DNA from 2 places in the Alteromonas sp. ABM1_013 genome. Region 1 is predicted to be linked to the other one. Evidence: predicted binding sites of a transcription regulator. Region 1 holds the regulator's gene; the other holds the start of a gene.
The links. Region 1 encodes ArgR, which controls arginine synthesis, uptake and breakdown. Its sites were predicted from a motif close to ANTGAATANNTATTCANT; they were not measured.
Positions count from the first base shown of each region.

Region 2: ACXAGK_RS00280 (aspartate aminotransferase family protein) is a predicted target of ArgR. The motif match lies at 1,935-1,952, and genes of this name have one in related genera.

Region 1 covers NZ_JBSWXH010000007.1:58,810-68,375, reverse strand. The annotation lists gene katG (catalase/peroxidase HPI) at 1-1,356, opposite strand, end outside; gene ACXAGK_RS18915 (hypothetical protein) at 1,868-2,038, shown strand; gene ACXAGK_RS18910 (hypothetical protein) at 2,101-2,271, shown strand; gene mdh (malate dehydrogenase) at 2,694-3,632, opposite strand; gene argR (transcriptional regulator ArgR) at 3,869-4,333, shown strand; gene ACXAGK_RS18895 (type 1 glutamine amidotransferase domain-containing protein) at 4,419-5,102, opposite strand; gene ACXAGK_RS18890 (TonB-dependent receptor) at 5,296-8,325, opposite strand; gene ACXAGK_RS18885 (PhnD/SsuA/transferrin family substrate-binding protein) at 8,702-9,566, shown strand, end outside.
Region 2 covers NZ_JBSWXH010000001.1:66,833-76,398, forward strand. The annotation lists gene astA (arginine N-succinyltransferase) at 1-496, opposite strand, end outside; gene ACXAGK_RS00280 (aspartate aminotransferase family protein) at 517-1,725, opposite strand; gene ACXAGK_RS00285 (HDOD domain-containing protein) at 2,244-3,410, opposite strand; gene ACXAGK_RS00290 (anthranilate synthase component II) at 3,703-4,287, opposite strand; gene trpS (tryptophan--tRNA ligase) at 4,380-5,387, opposite strand; gene rpe (ribulose-phosphate 3-epimerase) at 5,425-6,102, opposite strand; gene ACXAGK_RS00305 (TorF family putative porin) at 6,501-7,229, shown strand; gene ACXAGK_RS00310 (hypothetical protein) at 7,405-7,713, shown strand; gene ACXAGK_RS00315 (DUF2970 domain-containing protein) at 7,723-7,920, shown strand; gene ACXAGK_RS00320 (Dam family site-specific DNA-(adenine-N6)-methyltransferase) at 7,996-8,880, opposite strand; gene ACXAGK_RS00325 (SPOR domain-containing protein) at 9,108-9,566, opposite strand, start outside.

The sequences.
Region 1 (9,566 bases):
GTCATATGACGTACTGCCTTCAGGAACTGGATCCTGCCAAATTAACGTTTCTTCTGGTACATCAGGCCCTATGTAACGAACTTTTGGTCCTAGGTCGCGGTGAGTAAGTTTAAACCATGCGCGGGCGAACACTTCGCTGAAGTATTCGTGATCGTTATAAAATTTTTCAGAAATTTTTCTGTATTCCGGATCCATCTTCATCGCCATATCGGCGTCGGTCATAATAGGGTTGTAGCGTGTTGATGGGTCTTCAACATCAACAGGCTTGTCTTCTTCCTTAATATTGATTGGTTCCCACTGCTCAGCGCCCGCTGGAGACTTTTTCAGTTCCCATTCGTAATTAAGCAGTAGGTGGAAATAGCCGTTATCCCATTGCGTAGGATTCGTCGTCCACGCGCCTTCAATACCACTAGATACGGTATCACGACCAATACTGCGGCTCTCATGATTCATCCAGCCAAGACCGGCTTCTTCAATACCTGCTGCTTCTGGGTCTGGCCCTAACGCTTCTGCACTTCCGTTACCGTGACATTTACCCACCGTGTGACCACCGGCTGCTAACGCAACGGTTTCTTCGTCGTTCATTGCCATACGCGCAAAGGTTTCACGTACGTGAGCTGCCGTTTTAAGTGGATCTGGCTTACCGTTAACGCCTTCAGGGTTTACGTAAATAAGGCCCATCTGCACAGCTGCCAAAGGGTTTTCCATGGTTTCAGCACTTTCTACGTCTTCATAGCGTTCATCACTAGGCGCTAACCACTCTTTCTCAGCGCCCCAGTAAACGTCTTTCTCAGGGTGCCAAATATCTTCACGACCGAAGGCAAAACCATAAGTCTTAAGGCCCATGCTGTCGTAAGCTATGGTCCCCGCAAGAACAAACAAATCAGCCCAGCTTAATTTGTTGCCATACTTCTTTTTAATGGGCCAAAGTAAACGGCGCGCTTTATCTAAGTTAACGTTATCAGGCCAAGAGTTAAGCGGTGCAAAACGTTGGTTGCCCGTTGAAGCGCCACCGCGACCATCCGCAATTCGGTACGAACCTGCCGCATGCCATGACATACGGATCATAAGGCCGCCATAGTGCCCCCAATCCGCTGGCCACCATGGCTGTGAATCTGTCATTAAGTCGGTGAGATCTTTTTTAAGGGCTTGAAAGTCTAGTTTTTTAACCTCTTCACGGTAATCGAAGTCTTCTCCCATTGGGTTTGTCTTCGTATCGTGCTGATGCAGAATGTCTAAGTTTAAGGCTTCAGGCCACCAGTCCATTACTGTTGTCCCTGTGGCTGTTAAACCACCATGCATGACCGGACATTTTTTTGCCGAATCATTCACATCACCTAACTTTGCATTGCTCATATTACATCCTCTTTGCCTGTTCGTTAGCGTTATACAACTTAGTTGGTTAGATAAGTTATAGGGTTGACCCATGCAGTTACGCTGTCACGTTAGCATTGATACTAAACCAGCGTTCTCCAAGCATAGTCAAAGTTTTACGCTTTTCCACAAAAGTTTAGACATTAGCCCTTATTGCGAGCATTTGCCAACCAAAGCCAATACAGGTAAGCCACTAATCTTTTTCTCATGGCTGAAAGCAGCATAATATTTAAGCCCTGTACTTCTGCTACAGCCAAAGGTATCAATACAGATTCACGTGAAGATAGGCTTTTTAATATTGCGAAATGCCCTACCCTTAAATAATACAAACGCACGTCCATTCGCAACTGCAAAAGTATACGGCCAAATTAATCATGGTTTGCCAAAAGAGGTTACAAACAAATCCTCCGTACAGTTAAAAAGTCACTTCGACCTTAATACACTTTAAAGGTCCCAATTCTTGGGGCTTTTATTAATAGATTAAAAATGACTTATGCAAGAGTTAAATGTAGAAGAAGTTACACAAGTGTCTGGAGCAATGAGTGATTGGGCCTCTGGAGGCATGGCAGTAATAGGCCTTGGGATTGCCGGAGGTCCAGCTACAGGTATATTCGGACTCGCTGTCGGCGGAGCAATGATGTTCATTGGCTATTTAGACAAGTAAAAAGTGATAAAAGCTCACCTTTGGGCGAGCTTTTAATATCCATCTAATGAGGGGAAAACACCATGAAGCATAAAAAATTGGCTGATTTCACTTACCTAGTTTTGATCTTTACAACGTTCATCGCCTCCTACTTTAAAGATAGCGATTCTTTTTTTTACACATTTACCGCACTAACGCTGGGTTACATAGTCATTCTTCAGCATGGAATTATTCAACGTTTGGATTTTAACTAAGCCCCCCCTTTCTGTGGCTAATAAATCTATAAAGATAGAAAAATGAGGTTTTGGGCTGAGAGAAGTTTTGATAAGTAAACTTGCACCAAAAACGCCGTCGCAATGTCTACAAAGATGCAACGAAAAAGGCTGAATACCTAAGGGCGTAACAGATCGCTTCTTTCTAAAAAACTTCAGTTATTAGGCTATTGAGGTGTTTAGAGTTGGCGGGGCTTTGATAAGCAGGCTCTCCTGTGCCAAGGATGCCATGACGAGGCCTACAAAGACGCAACAAAAAAGGCTGGATACGTAAGGTCGTAACAGACTGTCTGCAGCAGGGATGCTGCAGCCAAGCCTCCATGGATGGAAGCTCGGCGTGTCTGTGTAGGCCTTACGTATCCAGCCTTTTCTAGCGGATGCTAATGCATCCGCTTTAAGCACTATTAGCCGTTTACGAAGTCAACGCCTAGCTTGATGTCGCCACGTAGGCCTTCAAGCATGTCGTTTTTCGCTTTTTCTTCAAATGCGCTTAGCTCGCCGTATGGCAAGATTTCTACAACACCGTTTGCGCCAAGGCGTACTGGGTGTGCGAAGAATGCTGCGTCGTCGCTGTCGTCAGTCTGTACGTAAGTGTACTCAACAACGTTCTCACCTTGCATTGCTGCTACTAGAGACAGACAGAAACGCGCTGCTGCTTGACCCATTGAAAGGGTTGCAGAGCCGCCGCCAGCTTTCGCTTCAACAACTTCAGTACCCGCATTCTGGATACGAGTAGTTAGGCTAGATACTTCTTCGTCTGTAAACTCTACGCCTTCAACTTGTGAAAGAAGAGGAAGGATAGTTGTACCCGAGTGACCACCGATTACCGGTACGTGCACAGAAGATACGTCTACACCTTTAAGTTCAGCAACGAAAGTTTCAGCACGGATAACGTCAAGTGTCGTTACACCGAAAAGCTTGTTCTTGTCGTAAACGCCTTTAGCTTTAAGCGTTTCAGCTGCAATAGCTACAGTAGTGTTAACTGGGTTAGTGATGATACCAACACACGCGTTCGGGCAGTTATCAGCTACACCTTCAATTAGGTTTTTAACAATGCCGGCGTTGATGTTGAACAGATCAGAACGATCCATACCTGGCTTACGAGGCATACCCGCTGGAATAAGAACTACGTCTGCTCCAGTAAGTGCATCAGCTAGGTCATCTTTACCGTGACCGGTTACTTTTACCGCAGTGGGGATGTGGCTCAAATCAACGGCAACACCAGGAACAACTGGCGCAACGTCATATAGCGCTAAATCTGAACCTGCTGGCAATTGTGTTTTCAACAACAAAGACAGCGCCTGACCAATACCACCGGCAGCACCTAACACGGCTACTTTCATACCATTTCTCCTATGGGATTACTTCACGTATTTAAACGGAACGTCACACTAATGCAACGCGGGGGAAAACTCAATCACCGGATCGTCTTATTAACGTTATTTATGGCGATTTTCATTCGATATTCATTATCATGAATGATTATGCAAAGAAATTGCGCAAAGTCTACCTGTACGGCACAATATACGCATACTAAATACAATTCCTTACGATAACATTTAAAAAAGAAAGAGCGCTAATGGCAAACGCAAAACAAGAGCAACTCATCAAAGCTTTTAAAGAAATCCTAAAAGCAGAAAATTACGGTTCGCAGGGCGAGATAGTTGACGCTTTGAAAGCACAAGGTTTTGACAACATCAGCCAATCCAAAATCTCTAGAATGCTAAGTAAGTTTGGCGCGGTACGAACCCGAAATGCACGAGGAGACATGGTTTACTGTTTGCCTCCTGAATTAGGTATGCCTACCGCCAAAAGTCCGCTCAAACAGTTGGTATTAGATATTGTTCACAACAATGTCATGGTTATTATTAGAACCAGCCCAGGTGCAGCACAGCTTATTGCTCGTTTATTAGATTCGTTAAGCAAGAAAGATGGCGTACTAGGCACTATTGCAGGTGATGACACTATTTTCATTGCCCCTGCTGACGTGACAAGAATTGAAGAATTAAGACAACGCGTTGAAGATTTATTTGAAAATGTATAGTTAGGGCAACCAAAAGCCGACAATCAAAAATAAAGAAACCGCATACAAGATGCGGTTTCCAAATAGGGTATAATCGAAGGCTATCCTAAGATAGCAACTTAATAAGCGCATCTGCTGCGGGGCGAGATGACGGTGGGTTCTGACCCGTTACTAACAAACCGTCAGTAAAGACTTTTACCGCGAAATCGTCAGCACTTTCATACTTACCGCCCTTTTTAACCAGTTCATCTTCTACCAGATAAGGAACAACGTCAGTAAGTTCCATTGCAGCTTCTTCGCTGTTTGAGAACCCCGTTACTTGTTTGCCATCAACTAAGTATTTACCATCTGGATTTTTAACATCCTTTAGTACGATTGGAGCGTGGCACACTGCACCGACAGGTTTATTCGCTGCAATTGTGTCTTCAATTAACTTAATCGAGTGCGCGTTATCAGAAAGATCCCATAGCGGACCATGGCCACCGGGGTAAAATACCGCGTCAAATTCATCAGCACGCACATCTTCAAGCGGTATAGTCGAGGCGATAGCACTACGTGCCAATTCATCTTTAGTATAACGCATGGCGTCGTCTGTCATTGCGTCTTCTGCAAGACTATTAGGGTCAATAGGCACTTGCCCGCCCATTGGTGATGCCAGCGTAATCGTATAGCCTTGATCTTTAAATGCGTAATATGGCGCTGCGAACTCTTCTAACCACATGCCAGTTTTCTTACCCGTGTCACCCATAATTTCGTGAGACGTCATTACCATAAGCATACGTTTTGTCATAAGCCCTCCTTGCGAGCATTTAAAAGTTTTCTCGTCAGTTAATTCGTGTTGTGGAGGGACTTAGATCATAAGCAAACACTGTGATCGATTAGTGGCTTGTGTGTGAGATAAATCGCAGGCATAAAAAAGTGCCACTTCCTGTTAAGGAAAGTGGCACCTAACACTACAACTTGTAGTTAGTGTTTACTACTTCTTAGAAGCGGTAGTTAACACCCAAACGTAATTCCCAAAGTGACGCATCACCTTGACGACGTTCTGGATTAGCAGTACCTACAACAGCTGTATTGAATGAAGTCTCTTCTAGGATACCCCAATCATCGTTAAGCATATTTGTGAAGTTATCAATCACGAAGAATACTTGTGCTGTGTGGTCTTTGTGGAAGGCTGGAACATCTTGGCGAACCGCGATATCAACTTTTGTCCACCAAGGGCTTTCTTCATCGTTACGCTCAGCACCAATTGGAAGTACGTTGTTAGAGTCCAAGTAAGGCGTGAAGTTAAAGATACTATTTACTTCGTCCTCAGAAATAGTAAAGCTGTATGGCTTACCAGACTGAGCAACCGCGAACGCAGAGAACGTAGTGTTGTAGCCATCAATAAGTTCAGTAGTGTAACGGAAGTCCAACGTAAAGCGGTGAGCAATGTTCCAATCCGACAGTGAAGAAACTTCTTCATTCGGGTTAGTAAATGCCCTGAACTGGTAGTTAGAGAACGCTACTGAGCTAGTCATAGGCTGAACATCTTCAGCGTGGCTGTAGTTATAACCACCCACAAGTGAGATGCCGTTGTCCCAAGTCTTGTTCATTGTTGCTGTTAATGAATAAGAAGTAGAGCTTTCATCAGAGTTAGTAAGCTCCAAAGAACCCAGACCCGTTCTTTCGTACTCAATGTATCCCTCGTCGGTAAGACCTACAGGCTCTATACCTTTGTATTTAATCATCGCTTGGTCTTGCGTAATGCTTACCAAAAGATCTAGGTTAAATACATAGTCTTCATCTGTAATGTGCGTCATACCTGCAGAGATTTTCCACTCGCTAGGCATTTCGAAGTCTGGGTCAAGGTTATTTGGTTCAAAGTTACTACCAACACCTGCATCCATCTGAGCATCAAGGTCAGACGGTACTGAGTAACCAGGGCCAGCAGTAACGCCGTCTTCAGTGTTAACCCAAGTTACGCTGCCATCTAGGATGTTTGCGTAATCACCACGTACTTCACCACCAGTAACGTTAGTGTTCTGGTAGTTGTTAGTCATCCAAACGTTCGGGTTACCGCCTGAGAAAAGACCAAAGCCACCGCGTAGTTCTGTGCTATCACTTAGCGTGTAATTAAGACCAACACGTGGTTGAAGAAGGTCTACACCGTCTAGGTTTGCACTATTACTATAACCGTAAGATTCGGTGAATTCAGCGTTCTCTAGAGGGCGGTCTGACGTTGTAATCCAGTCATAACGAAGACCAGCAACTACTTTCAAGTCGTCAGTTAGGTAGAACTCGTCCTGCGCATATGTAGAGTGTGAAGTGTAACCCCACTCAGCAGCTCTATCTAGAAGGTTACCCGAGTAAGCATAACCATAATCAATTCGAGCATTCGCACCATTTTCGAAGTCATCAATGCTGTTAAATGTAGTTGTTGTTTCGGCGTGCTGTACGAAAAGGTTGAAGATATCAAGCGTGTCGTTTTCATAACCGAAAGTTAGCGTGTGACCGTTATCGAAGTAGTAGTTACCGCGGAACATGATGCTAGTTGCATCCCAGTCTAGGTCGTTGGCTTGACGGCTGTCATCAGAACCTAGATAAACAGAAAGGTTATCAGCGTCATCATTAGGATCATTAGCCATGCGAATGATAATTTCACCGAAATCATTGCCACCTGGTGTTCCGTCGCCATAGAAAGAGCGCTGAAGATTATCAAGCTCTGTACGAGCTACGCGGATTTCGGTTGAGAATTTGTCTGTCCAGTCAGAGTAAAGTACACCGATGAAAGACTGAAGTTCTGCACCACGCTCATATAGGTGGCTTTGGAATTCGAATTCATTTGAATCGCCATCAGACTCAGCAAAGTTATTACCGTCGTTGTAGTTATAGGTAAACGCTAAACGGTGCTGGTCATTGATATTCCAGTCTAATTTAACAAGTAGTTTTTCATCTTCGTTAGCAAGACTTGAAGGTACAGAGCCCGCGTCGAAGTTGTAAACATCTTGAGAAATCTGTTGGATACGCTCAACTTCTGCTTGAGTAATATTAACTTCGTTAATTGCACCAGAACCGATAGCGCCACGGTCGAAGGTGTTTGCACCTTCAAGCTTTTCGTATGCTGCGAAGATAAATAATTTATCTTTGATAAGTGGTGCACCAACAGTGAAGCCGTAACGTCTTTCAGTATAAGCACCTAGGTTGATGTCATCACCTTCGAGTGAGTCACCACGTAAGCTGTCGCTACCGAAGTCATAGAACGCAGAACCGTGAACTTCGTTAGTACCCGTTTTACTTACAGCACTAATATTACACGCAGAGAAACCACCGTAGATTACATCAAACGGTGCGATTTCAACTGAAACACCAGCGATAGCGTCGAAAGAGAAAGGCATTCTCTCAGTTGGGTAGCCGTTTGAATTAAGACCGAAAAGGTCGTTCATACGAACACCGTCAACAGTCAAACTGTTGAAACGCGGGCTTTTACCCACACACTGAATACCGTTGCTGCCACCTTCGTCCACGTAAATACGCGGGTCGATACGAACGATATCGGTAATATCACGGTTGATAGCAGGCGCTTCTTGAAGAGTAGAAAGGTCGAAGCTTGCAACAGGGCCGGTTTGGCCGAAAGATAAGCTGCTAACTTGAGAACCAGTAACAACAATGTTTTCGTACTGGGCTGCTGGCTCTAGCATACGCTCAATTGACGCTGACTCACCAAGCTCTAGGTAGACGTCATTGATTGTTTGATCAGCGAATTCGTCAGAATCAATGACAACTGTGTATGGGCCACCTACGCGAAGACCGCGAAGACTGAACGTACCACCGTTGTTCACAGTAACAGTTTTAACCGCGCCTGTAGGAACGTGAGTAACTGTTACAACAGTACCTGCCGCTGGGTTACCTTGCGGCCCCATGATTTTACCGTTCAATTCAGATGACGTAACCTGGGCCATAGCCGTTGACGACAAACCGATTGACAGCGCAACCGCAGCCGCAATGCGACTGAACTTTGCTGATGTTCTCATGTGTGTTTCCCTTATTGTTTAAATTTGTTTTTAGGGTCGCTAGTAGGGCATTTCCCTTAGACGACCTTCAATTAATATGAATCGACAAAATTGTTATAGAGATTCATGTCAATTTTATTACAACTTTACATTTTTATTTAGCAGCAACTCCCCTAGGCGGTTGACTTTGTAAAAAATATCTTGACCAAATGGTCAGGTTAATTTACTTATTGTTATTATTGTCAATTCACGGCGATTAGCTGATGCTATTCTTGCCATATCGAACACTAATAAACAGCGTTTAACAAAAATCAGGTTTACCTATAAAAGATTCATTAATAACAACAACTTACCATTTTAAAATAAATTTACCTATTGCAATAAGTAACCTTAACTGATGAAATCCACATATAAATCGTTAATTCATTTGGTCGTTTTTTTGACAGATTTAAGAATTGTTACCTCTGTAAAGTGGGTTATATTAGCTATAGTTGCACTATCGTGTGGCCTAGCAAGCTATTATAAAAATTCTACGTTTTATGATGACATTCTGCCGCAAACTGGTCAAATATTAACCTGCAACACAGGGTTATCGGGTAATAAAGATGTATTTTCTGCTTATATAACCGATGGTCGCATAGCTAAAATGGTTAGCGAACGATTATGCTCTGACAGCACGATAAAACGCCAATACAGCAGTATTAAAGTAGTAATTGGTCAAAGCGATTACGACACGTTTCGATATATAAACCACGGTGTAGTTGACCTAGCCTTGGTGAAAAGCAATATCGTGGATGCCTTTGGTGCAGATAAAATCTATGGTTTAACTAAGCTAGCAGCCCACCCTGACTACCCCGCATTTTTTATAGCGCTTAGAGAAAAACCATTGTTAAATAAAGAGTATCTACTTGGAAAACGAATTGGTCTTTTAGACTATCCGAGTAGCCGTTCTGGTCATATTGTGCCCAAGACAGTCTTACAACATATGGGGCTGACAGACACCACTGTCGACATTGTCTATTACAGCTCTCATAAGGAATTGAGGCGCGCACTCCTTGCAGGCGAAGTCGATATCATCTCAACGTATTGGGCAGAGGAAGATGCCGAGACGTTCTCTAAGAATTACACCGCCCCCCTTTTAGAGAGCGTGAGCGGGATGCAATGGTATTTAAAGATGCAGACCCAAAATACGGACCTATTCTGCGCTGTACAGTCAGTTGTCTACGAAATAGCGACAACTCACCCAAGGCCATATTACAAAA
Region 2 (9,566 bases), on a different contig from region 1:
GCATTTCAGCTATGACTGTCTCTGAAAAGCGTTCACGGTGCTCCATCATGAACAAGAATCGAACCTTTGAAAGAAAGCGGCCGTTAATGCCGCCACGGGCTTGTTCGCGAAGAAACAGGGTACATATCTCAGTAACGCCGGTGTAATCATTACAAAACGTTAGAATGTCTACCGTATTGTGAATGTTCAGCTCGCGCGAGGCATGCACGACTTTGCTAAGGTGGTAATGATAGAACGCGTCATCTATACCAACAGCCGCTTCAATACCTGTTGTTCCCACTACCTGTCCGGTAGTGGTATCTTCCATTACAAACAAGTATGACTCATCGCCAGGTTCAGTTACGTTTGGCTTGTTGAACGCGGTTTCTGCACGATCGATTTTACGCTGCAGCAATTCGTCGTTGACAGGTAAAGACGTAAAGCCAATACCTGATTCAACGGCGATTTCTTTAAGCGCGTTATAGTCGGCCTTCGTGATAGGGCGAATGATATTCATGTTCGCTACTCGTGTTGTAATTATTCGGCGTTTACAACGGCAGCAACGGCGCGTTCAAAACGTGCAAGACCTTCTTTAATGTCTTCATCAGGAATAACCAGTGAAGGTGCAAAACGAATAACGTTCATGCCAGCGACAAGACACATAAGGTTCTCTTTAGTTGCAGCCATCATGAAGTCGCGTGCACGGCCTTGGTATTTCTCATTCAATGCACAACCTAACAACATGCCTTGACCACGTACTTCTTCAAATACGTTGTACTTGTCATTGATAGCGCCAAGTAATTCGCGGAAAAGGGCTTCTTTCTTAAGCACGCCTTCAAGCACTTCTGGCTGGTTTACGATATCTAACGCTTTTTCCGCAACCGCACAGGCCAGTGGGTTACCGCCGTAAGTACTACCGTGGGTACCTGGCTTAAGGTGTGCTGCAATATCATTCGTTGTTAGCATGGCGCCAATTGGGAAGCCGCCACCAAGTGACTTAGCGGTAGTTAAAATATCTGGTGTTACGCCAAGACCCATATATGCGTAAAGGTGACCGGTACGACCCACGCCCGATTGTACCTCATCGAAAATTAGCAGAGCATTGTGCTTGTCACATAGCTCACGAACGCCTTTTACGAAATCTGCATCAGGTGGAATGATTCCGCCTTCCCCTTGAAGCGGCTCCATCATTACTGCACAAGTTTTATCTGAAATTAGTGCTTCAAAGGCAGCTAGGTCATTGTAGTCGCAGTGATCAACAGCGCCTGGCTTAGGACCAAAACCATCAGAGTAAGCCGCTTGACCACCTACCGTTACGGTAAAGAAGGTACGACCATGGAAACCTTTATTAAAAGCAATGATTTGATTCTTGTCTTCACCGTGCTTATCAAGTGCCCAACGACGAGCAAGCTTAAGTGCCGCTTCGTTAGCTTCCGCACCAGAGTTGGCAAAGTAAACTTTGTCAGAGAAAGTTGCATCGTTAAGCTTTTTAGCAAGGCGAAGCGCAGGTTCGTTAGTAAATACGTTGCTTAGATGCCAAAGCTTGCTGCCTTGTTCATTAAGTGCCTTAACTAGCTCAGGATGGCAGTGACCTAAAACGTTTACTGCAATACCACCTGCAAAGTCGATGTACTCAGCTCCATCTTGATCCCATACGCGTGAACCTTCACCTCGAACAGGTACCATACCTGCTGGGTTATAGTTAGGAACCATTACATCATCAAATGTAGCGCGAGTTACGTTCATCTTTGTTACCTCTGCATTGGGCGCCAATCGCCTGCTTGTCTAATCAATGCGCACGTTTCATACGTGCTGCGTGAGTCGATAAGCACTAATTTGGCGCATAAAAACTAATCGGATTTGATTTACAGTATGCCATTTTTTTTAACATTTGTCTTCTATGCAAAGGGCTGCAGCCCTTTATTTATAAGGACTGTGGCTTAATTTGCAGGAAAAGTGAATAACTATTAACTACTGGGCTATATCATTAAGTAATAATCAATTTTTACGTTAAGAAAAGCGCCGCGTGGTGGTTTTGTGGTGCTTTAACAGAATAAAAGGGAGTAATGCGCCGTGACAAACTTGCCTGTTTACCCGTGCTGAAAACAGGCAAAGTACTGAGGTACGGCCGATATTTTTGAGTATCAGACATCAACTACGAAAAAAGTGCATAACCAATGCATGAATATCCATAAAATATTTCACGTTTAGTGCACTATTTTGCGTGATTGGTGTTCTAAATGAGTAGGGTGTAGCTAAAAGCTCTAGTAACTATCTTCATTTTTCACCAACGGAAGGGTGAAGATATCCGTGCTTTTAAGTGCCTCAAGTGCACCCGCAGGGTATTTTTGTTCAGCGAAAAGTGGTTTAACTTCTTTAATGTCGACAAGCTTTAACTGATGCAACATGCGTATTTGCGTATAAGCACGTGCTTGGTGCAGTATTTTGCTCAAGGTCTTGGCCTGCGCAGGCTGTTTATCAGCACATGCACGCATTGGCTGTGCAATTGGCAGACGGGTAAAGTGCATCCACTCCAAAATATCTGCGCTTATTGCATCAGCAAATTCTTGCTGTAAGGCAATAAGGTGGTTTGCTGATGGCGCAATTTTTAGCAAAGCCTCGTGCCGTTTTTGTTCTTTATCTTTTTGACACTCTTGCAGCAGGTGCAGCTGAATTTTATCAAACAGCTTAAAGTAAAGCCGCGTCACGGCGCAACGGCCTAAGTTACTTACCATTGCCAACACGTAGGCTTGATTTTTATTCAGGTCGCTTAATGTAGCAAGGCGCTTAGCGGTCAGCGCAATGCCCGTAGAGTACTGCGTTAGTTTTTGTTTTATCAACGGGTATGGATCGGTAATTTGAGGCATGGCACGCTTTAATATCAACGAGGGGATTAGCGTACGCAAGTTTTCGATACCTAAAAAGCTTAAAGCGGTACGTAAGGTTTCAACAACAATAATACGTCCCCGCGAGTCTTTTCGCCTAAATCTGGGCGTATTTACTACTACAATAAGTTCGTCGTAAAGCCACGGCATAGTGGCGACTATAGGCTCGAGCTTTGACACTGAGCATGCTTTGACAGATAAGGCATCTAATAGCTCACCAATGTTTTCAGGCAAGTTAAGCACTTTCTGAACGAGTTCATCGGTATAGCTGAGTTGTTCAGTAAGTTCACCAAGCAAAATCTCGTGAAGGTGGTGGCTAACCGATTCTAAATAAGAGGCTTCTGTTTTTTCCTGTAGGCGCTTGTTTTCAATTGCGACTTTTTCAACGTGAAGTAAAAGCCTACGTGCGTCACCCTGTTCTGACTGTTCGAAGCTGACTTGGCCCACCTTACGCTTTCCTAGCATTTCAAGCACGCGCTCGGGTGATACGATCATATTTTCAAATCGATCATCTATCGTCGGCGGTGTGGTTGCCCCCATGGTCATATTAAAAGCACTCCTGCTCATAACTTTTTGGTGAACGGCGATATTATCGTACATTAGGGGCCTTTATAACGTTAGCTACGGTAATGATGAAAATGTAGCTACCACTTAAAAGCACAGTTAGCACCCTGCAATGATTGATATCGCTTATGTAGTTTTCAACATAACGCTCAGTTAGCGCTTGGCTAAACTTGATTATGAAAAGTTAAACGAAAAATCAGTGAATTGCGAATTTTAACGGCCTTCAAGCGCAACCTTTTACACTATGTAGGGTATCGGCAATACACCTGTAGACTTAAACCTTTTTATGATGAAGAAAAGCTTCAAGCACGCTGTGACCGTGTTCGGTAAGTAATGATTCAGGGTGATACTGAACACCCCATATAGGGTAGCGATTATGGGAAACTGCCATAATTTCTTTTGTACCCGCCGCTGTCTCACACCAAGCATCGACGCGTAGTGATGGCGGTAAAGATTCAGGGCTTAATACTAATGAATGGTAGCGGGTTACGTTAAAGGTGTTTGGTAGCCCTTCAAATAGCCCTGTGTTGTGATGGGACAATGCTGAAACTTTACCGTGTTTTATTTCCTGGGCGCCTACCACTTCTGCACCAAAAACTTGTCCTATGGCTTGATGACCTAAGCAAACGCCCATTATGGGAATTTTACCGGCAAAATGCTCTATCGCAGATAAACTGATACCCGCTTCGTTAGGCGTGCAAGGGCCTGGCGAGATAACAAGCTGAGAAGGTGCTAAGCGCGATACATCGTCAAGATTGAGGGCGTTGTTTCGCACTACTTCAACGTCAGCACCAAGTTCTGTGAAATACCTAGCAAGGTTATGAGTGAACGAATCGAAATTATCAATTAACAGCAACACAGCAGTGTTAATCCTTGGTATATCTATAAAGCAATGGTTGTGACATGAAGCGCTTTATTAACGCTTCATGTCTTTTACGTACAGTATTTAAGTTACGGCTTTGGAATAAAACCCACTGCTTTGTAAACTTTGGCCAGTGTCTCTGCTGCGCGGGCTGATGCTTTTTCCGCACCTTGGCGCATAACGTCGTCTAAGTACGCTCTATCCGCACGAATTTCAGCGTAGCGGGTTTGGATAGGTTCAAGTAAAGATACCACGGCATCTGCAACATCGCCTTTTAAGTGACCGTACATTTTGTCGGTATATTCAGGCTCAAGCTCTTTTACCGATTTACCCGTTGCTAATGAAAGCAGGGTAAGTAAGTTAGATACCCCTGGTTTCTCGGTCGGGTTGAAGTATATATTAGCTTGTTCGTCAGAGTCGGTTACCGCGCGTTTAATCTTCTTAGCCAGCTTCTTAGGATCTTCTAACAGACCAATGAAGTTATTGGGGTTGTTGTCTGACTTAGACATTTTCTTTTCTGGTTCTTGCAGGCTCATGATACGAGCACCGAACTCTGGAATATAAGGGGCAGGTAAACGGAATACGTCGCCATATAGGTTATTCACGCGGGTAGCAATGTCCCGTGTTAACTCAAGGTGTTGCTTTTGATCTTCACCCACAGGGACTTTATCCGCTTGATAAAGCAAGATATCTGCTGCTTGAAGCACAGGGTAGCTGTACAAGCCCACATTGATGTTGTTCTCGTTTTTCGCAGACTTATCTTTAAACTGTGTCATGCGGTTTAGCTCGCCCATTTGAGCATAGCAATTTAATACCCAAGACAGCTGCGCATGTTCAGGGACATGTGATTGCAAAAATAGCGTACTCTTTTGTGGGTCAATACCGCAAGCTAGATAAAGAGAAAGGCCGTCTAGACAGGCTTCGGCAAGCTGCTTTGGATCTTGCCTTACGGTGATCGCATGCAAATCGACAATCATGTATAAGCAGTCGTGATCGTCTTGCATGGAAACCCACTGTTTAAGTGCACCCATATAGTTGCCAAGGGTAAGTTGTCCTGAAGGCTGGCAGCCACTTAATACAACGGGTTTATTACTCATTTCTATTTACCTGTAATACGTTAAATTCTGTTAAAAACTAAGCTTTAGACAACGATGAAAGTTCATCGCGCATTTGCGTAATCACATCGCTGTAATCGGGTTGGGAGAAAATGGCTGAACCAGCCACAAACATATCTGCACCAGCTTCTGCTATTGCGCGAATGTTATCGACTTTTACGCCACCGTCAATTTCAATTCGAATATCATAGCCGCTTTCTAGTACACGCTGCTTTACCGCACGTACCTTATCTAGGGTACTGGGGATAAACTTCTGGCCGCCAAAACCAGGATTCACCGACATTATAAGAATATGGTGTAGTTTATCCATAACATGATCTAGGTAGTGTAGCGGCGTAGCCGGATTAAATACCAAACCGGGTTTGCAGCCTGCATCAATAATGAGCTGAAGAGAGCGGTCTATATGTTCAGATGCTTCTGGGTGAAAGCTTATGTAGCTTGCGCCCGCGTTAGCGAATTTCTCAATAAGGTCATCTACTGGCTTTACCATAAGGTGAACATCAATCGGCGCGGTTATACCGTAATTTCTCAATGCTTCGCAAATCATTGGCCCAAACGTAAGGTTTGGCACATAGTGGTTATCCATCACATCGAAATGCACCACATCGGCGCCTGCGTCTAATACTTTTTCTACGTCTTCACCAAGTCTGGCGAAGTCGGCAGAGAGTATTGATGGGGCAATTAAAAAGGGTTTCATTACGTGTCCTTCAAGTCAAAAAACAATAAGGTGCGTTGCCACTTACGATATAAGGTTGCGAAAGTTTACCCAAAACCATGCTTTTTTACTATGTAAAGGGCACATCAAGGATGATTTGACATAAATTTAAGACAGACAACGGTAAAGCGTGTCGCTGCCCAATTTTGGTGAGGCTGCGTTTTATTGGTGCGTTTTTAAGCGGTCTTCCCACTGAGTAAATTACGGGAGTATTAAGTGTTTATTATTTAAGTTATTACATATCAATGGTTTATGATTTTTTCGGCAAGCTTTTTTAATGAACCATAAATGGGCATCAACTTTGCGTTATCCAGTCCAAAAAGAAAACACAGACAGAAAAAACGAATTACAACAAGTTTGAATTTGACTGGAGAACACACATGAAAACATCTACAAAAAGAACCCTACTTGCCGCTGCTATTTCTTCAGCGTGTCTACTAACTGCAATGCCTAGCTATGCTGAAGGCGAGTTTACTGCCAATGCTAGTGCAACCAGCAACTACATTTGGCGTGGTCTAACACAGACAACTAACGAAGCTGCTGTACAGGGCGGTATCGACTACGCACACGAAAGCGGCTTCTATGCAGGTACGTGGGCGTCTAACGTGAATTACGGTGCAGGTGACGAATATTCATACGAGCACGATATGTATTTTGGTTTTGCTGGCGAGTCTGACGGCATTGCGTATGATTTTGGTTACCTTTATTACAACTACGATGATGAAGCGAACTTCGACTTCGCAGAATTATACGGCTCGGTAGGTATGGGTGGTTTAAGCCTTACCGTTTACTTGCTAGCTCACACTGAAGCTGATGAAGGCGAAGAGCAGGACTTTGGTTTTGCGCAAGCGTCTTATACGACTGTTGGCTACACCACTGAAATTTTAAATGGCACTGAACTTGGTTTCCACGTTGGTTATCACGAAGGTGATTTCGCTGAAGCGTTTAACGGCGTAGAAGGTTACATGGACTACGGTATTTCAATCGCGAAAGACGGATTTAGCTTTGCAATTACAGGCACTGATCTTGATGATATGGGCGGTGACGACGAATATGATAACGATGCAGTTAAATTTACTGTTGCTTATTCAGTAGATTTCGAGCTTTAAAGATTAATCTAAGAGGCCTAAGGATAGGCCTCTTAACCTAAACGTTGAGTAGTAAAAGCCTAATGTATTTGCATTAGGCTTTTCAATTTAAAACGCAACTCATTTTTAACTTGTTCGTTACTTGCTTTTGATTATAATGAGATTAAATTTTAAACGAGTGTAAGGGGTATTCAGGATGAAAGTTCTTCCTTTTTTTGCGATTTGCGGAGCCGTCGCCCTAGTTAGCGTGGCCGTTACAAACCCGCCAAGCTCACGCTCGTCTGTTTGTGAATTTCAGCCTGTTACCGAGTTTAATCCAAAGCTTCCTGCAAGCCACATTCAAAACCAATGCGCCCGTCATCAAGAGGGAGTTGAAGAGGTTAGCTGGCTGTCATGGATAGCAGGAAAATCACCGTCCTTTCAATTTCACTTTTTAGATTTACTAGAGTTGCTTCACAGCGACGATGGTAATCGGGATTTCACTTCACCTTCAAACGACTCTTAAGGGGATATTATGCAATCTGGTACTGGTTTTTGGTCAGTTCTAGGTAGTGTAGTGGCAAGTTTGTTTGGTGTTCAAAGCCATAAAAATTATGAACGTGACTTTACTAAAGGTACCTTTATCAGCTTTGCTGTTATAGGCGTTATTTTAGTCGTGGTATTTGTCGTATCACTCTTCATGTTTGTAAAGTGGTATACAGGCTACGGCTGATAACCCCCTCACACTGAGTAAAAGCGCTTCATCGCTTCAAATCGTTGTTTTTTTTAAGCTTTTATCTCGCAATAACTATTTAGCAGAAGAGGGCTGAGCTACTTTTTTCTTGCGTGTTTTTCGCTTGGGAACAACTTTCACGGGAGGGAAATAAGCCAATATTTCATCTACTGGCTGTCGCTTCGCACCATTTTGACTAATCGAGCGTTTAACTGACAGCATGCTAAAGTCTGCACCTTGATATAAAGCACGAGTTAGCGGTAAATCGTGGTTCGATATCAAAACCGGTATACCGCGTTTTTTAGAAGCTCGGGTGGCCAATTCTGCCAGTTTTTCTTGGGACTCTTGCCCAAAACTTCGCGCCGCATAACTGGTGAAGGCTGCTGTCTTGCTAATAGGTGCGTATGGAGGATCGCAATAAATAACATTGCCTCGCCTAGCCCTTGAAAAAACCTTCTCAAACGGTAGGCAGGTAAAAGTGGCCTTTTGTGATTTTTCAGAAAACACAAACATTTCGTCTTCTGGAAAGTAGGGCTTTTTGTACCGGCCAAAAGGCACATTAAAACGACCTTGAAGACTATATCGACACAAACCGTTGTAGCCGTGGCGGTTCAAATAGAGAAAAAGAATAGCGCGATAGTATTCGTCTTGCGTGCCGTTGAACTCTTCACGCAGGTCATAGTACATCTTCTCTTCATTGCGGCTCCCGTCAAAAAACGCACGCGCATCGTTAATAAGCGCATCGGGTTGGGCTTTTAAGAAGTTGTATAAGTTAATGAGGTCAGGGTTGATGTCATTAAGCAGGTAGCGTTTGTATTGCGTATTCAGAAATACAGATCCAGCACCAACAAACGGTTCTATGAGTTTGTTAGCTTGCGGTAATCTGGCCTGAATGTGCTCAACCAAGCTGTATTTGCCACCGGCCCACTTTAAAAAGGCACGGTTCTTTTTCTGCATCATGCTTAAACGTTACTACCTAGACGGAATGAAGACGGTGGTTTTTCCTTGCGCCGCCGTTCCAAGGGAAAGGGTCGTCTTTATACTTTTATGCTGATCAGTATCAGATATCACCACGCTAAAGGTAGATTGTAACTTTCATCAGTAAAACGGACAACCAACAAGTGTCGCAAGAGTGGAATTTAGCTAAATTATCAGAACTAGTTAGGCGTTTCTCACTTCGAAATGGCCTAATTTTGCGCTGTTTCTATTTCAGCTAGGATCTGACTACCTCGTTTTATAAACGCATTTTGTTTGCCAGGATATTCAGGTAAGGCTGCGCGAGTTTTCTGTGCTTGCGATAGTGAGGGGTAAACTTCTCGGAACACAACCACAAACCAATCGCCGCCGTAGCGTTCAGTTTTATAAATGCGGGTTTGCTCTACAAGATTGTTTTCACGCAAGAACGCATTGAGCACCGATTCGCTTTTCATCGCTAGCATTTGAATGGCGTAATCGTTAGCGTCAATCCATTGGTTTGCCTGCAGTGATGTTTGGTTTACATTCTCGTTGCTTAGCGCCGTATCAGTGCTTTGCGTGTTCGTTAGTGCTGTTTGTGTATTCTCTGCAGCCGTTTGCTCAGTACTTTCACCTCGACTAGCCTCGACAGAGGAAGAGTTACTGCTTTGCGCCCTTGAAGTAATACTACT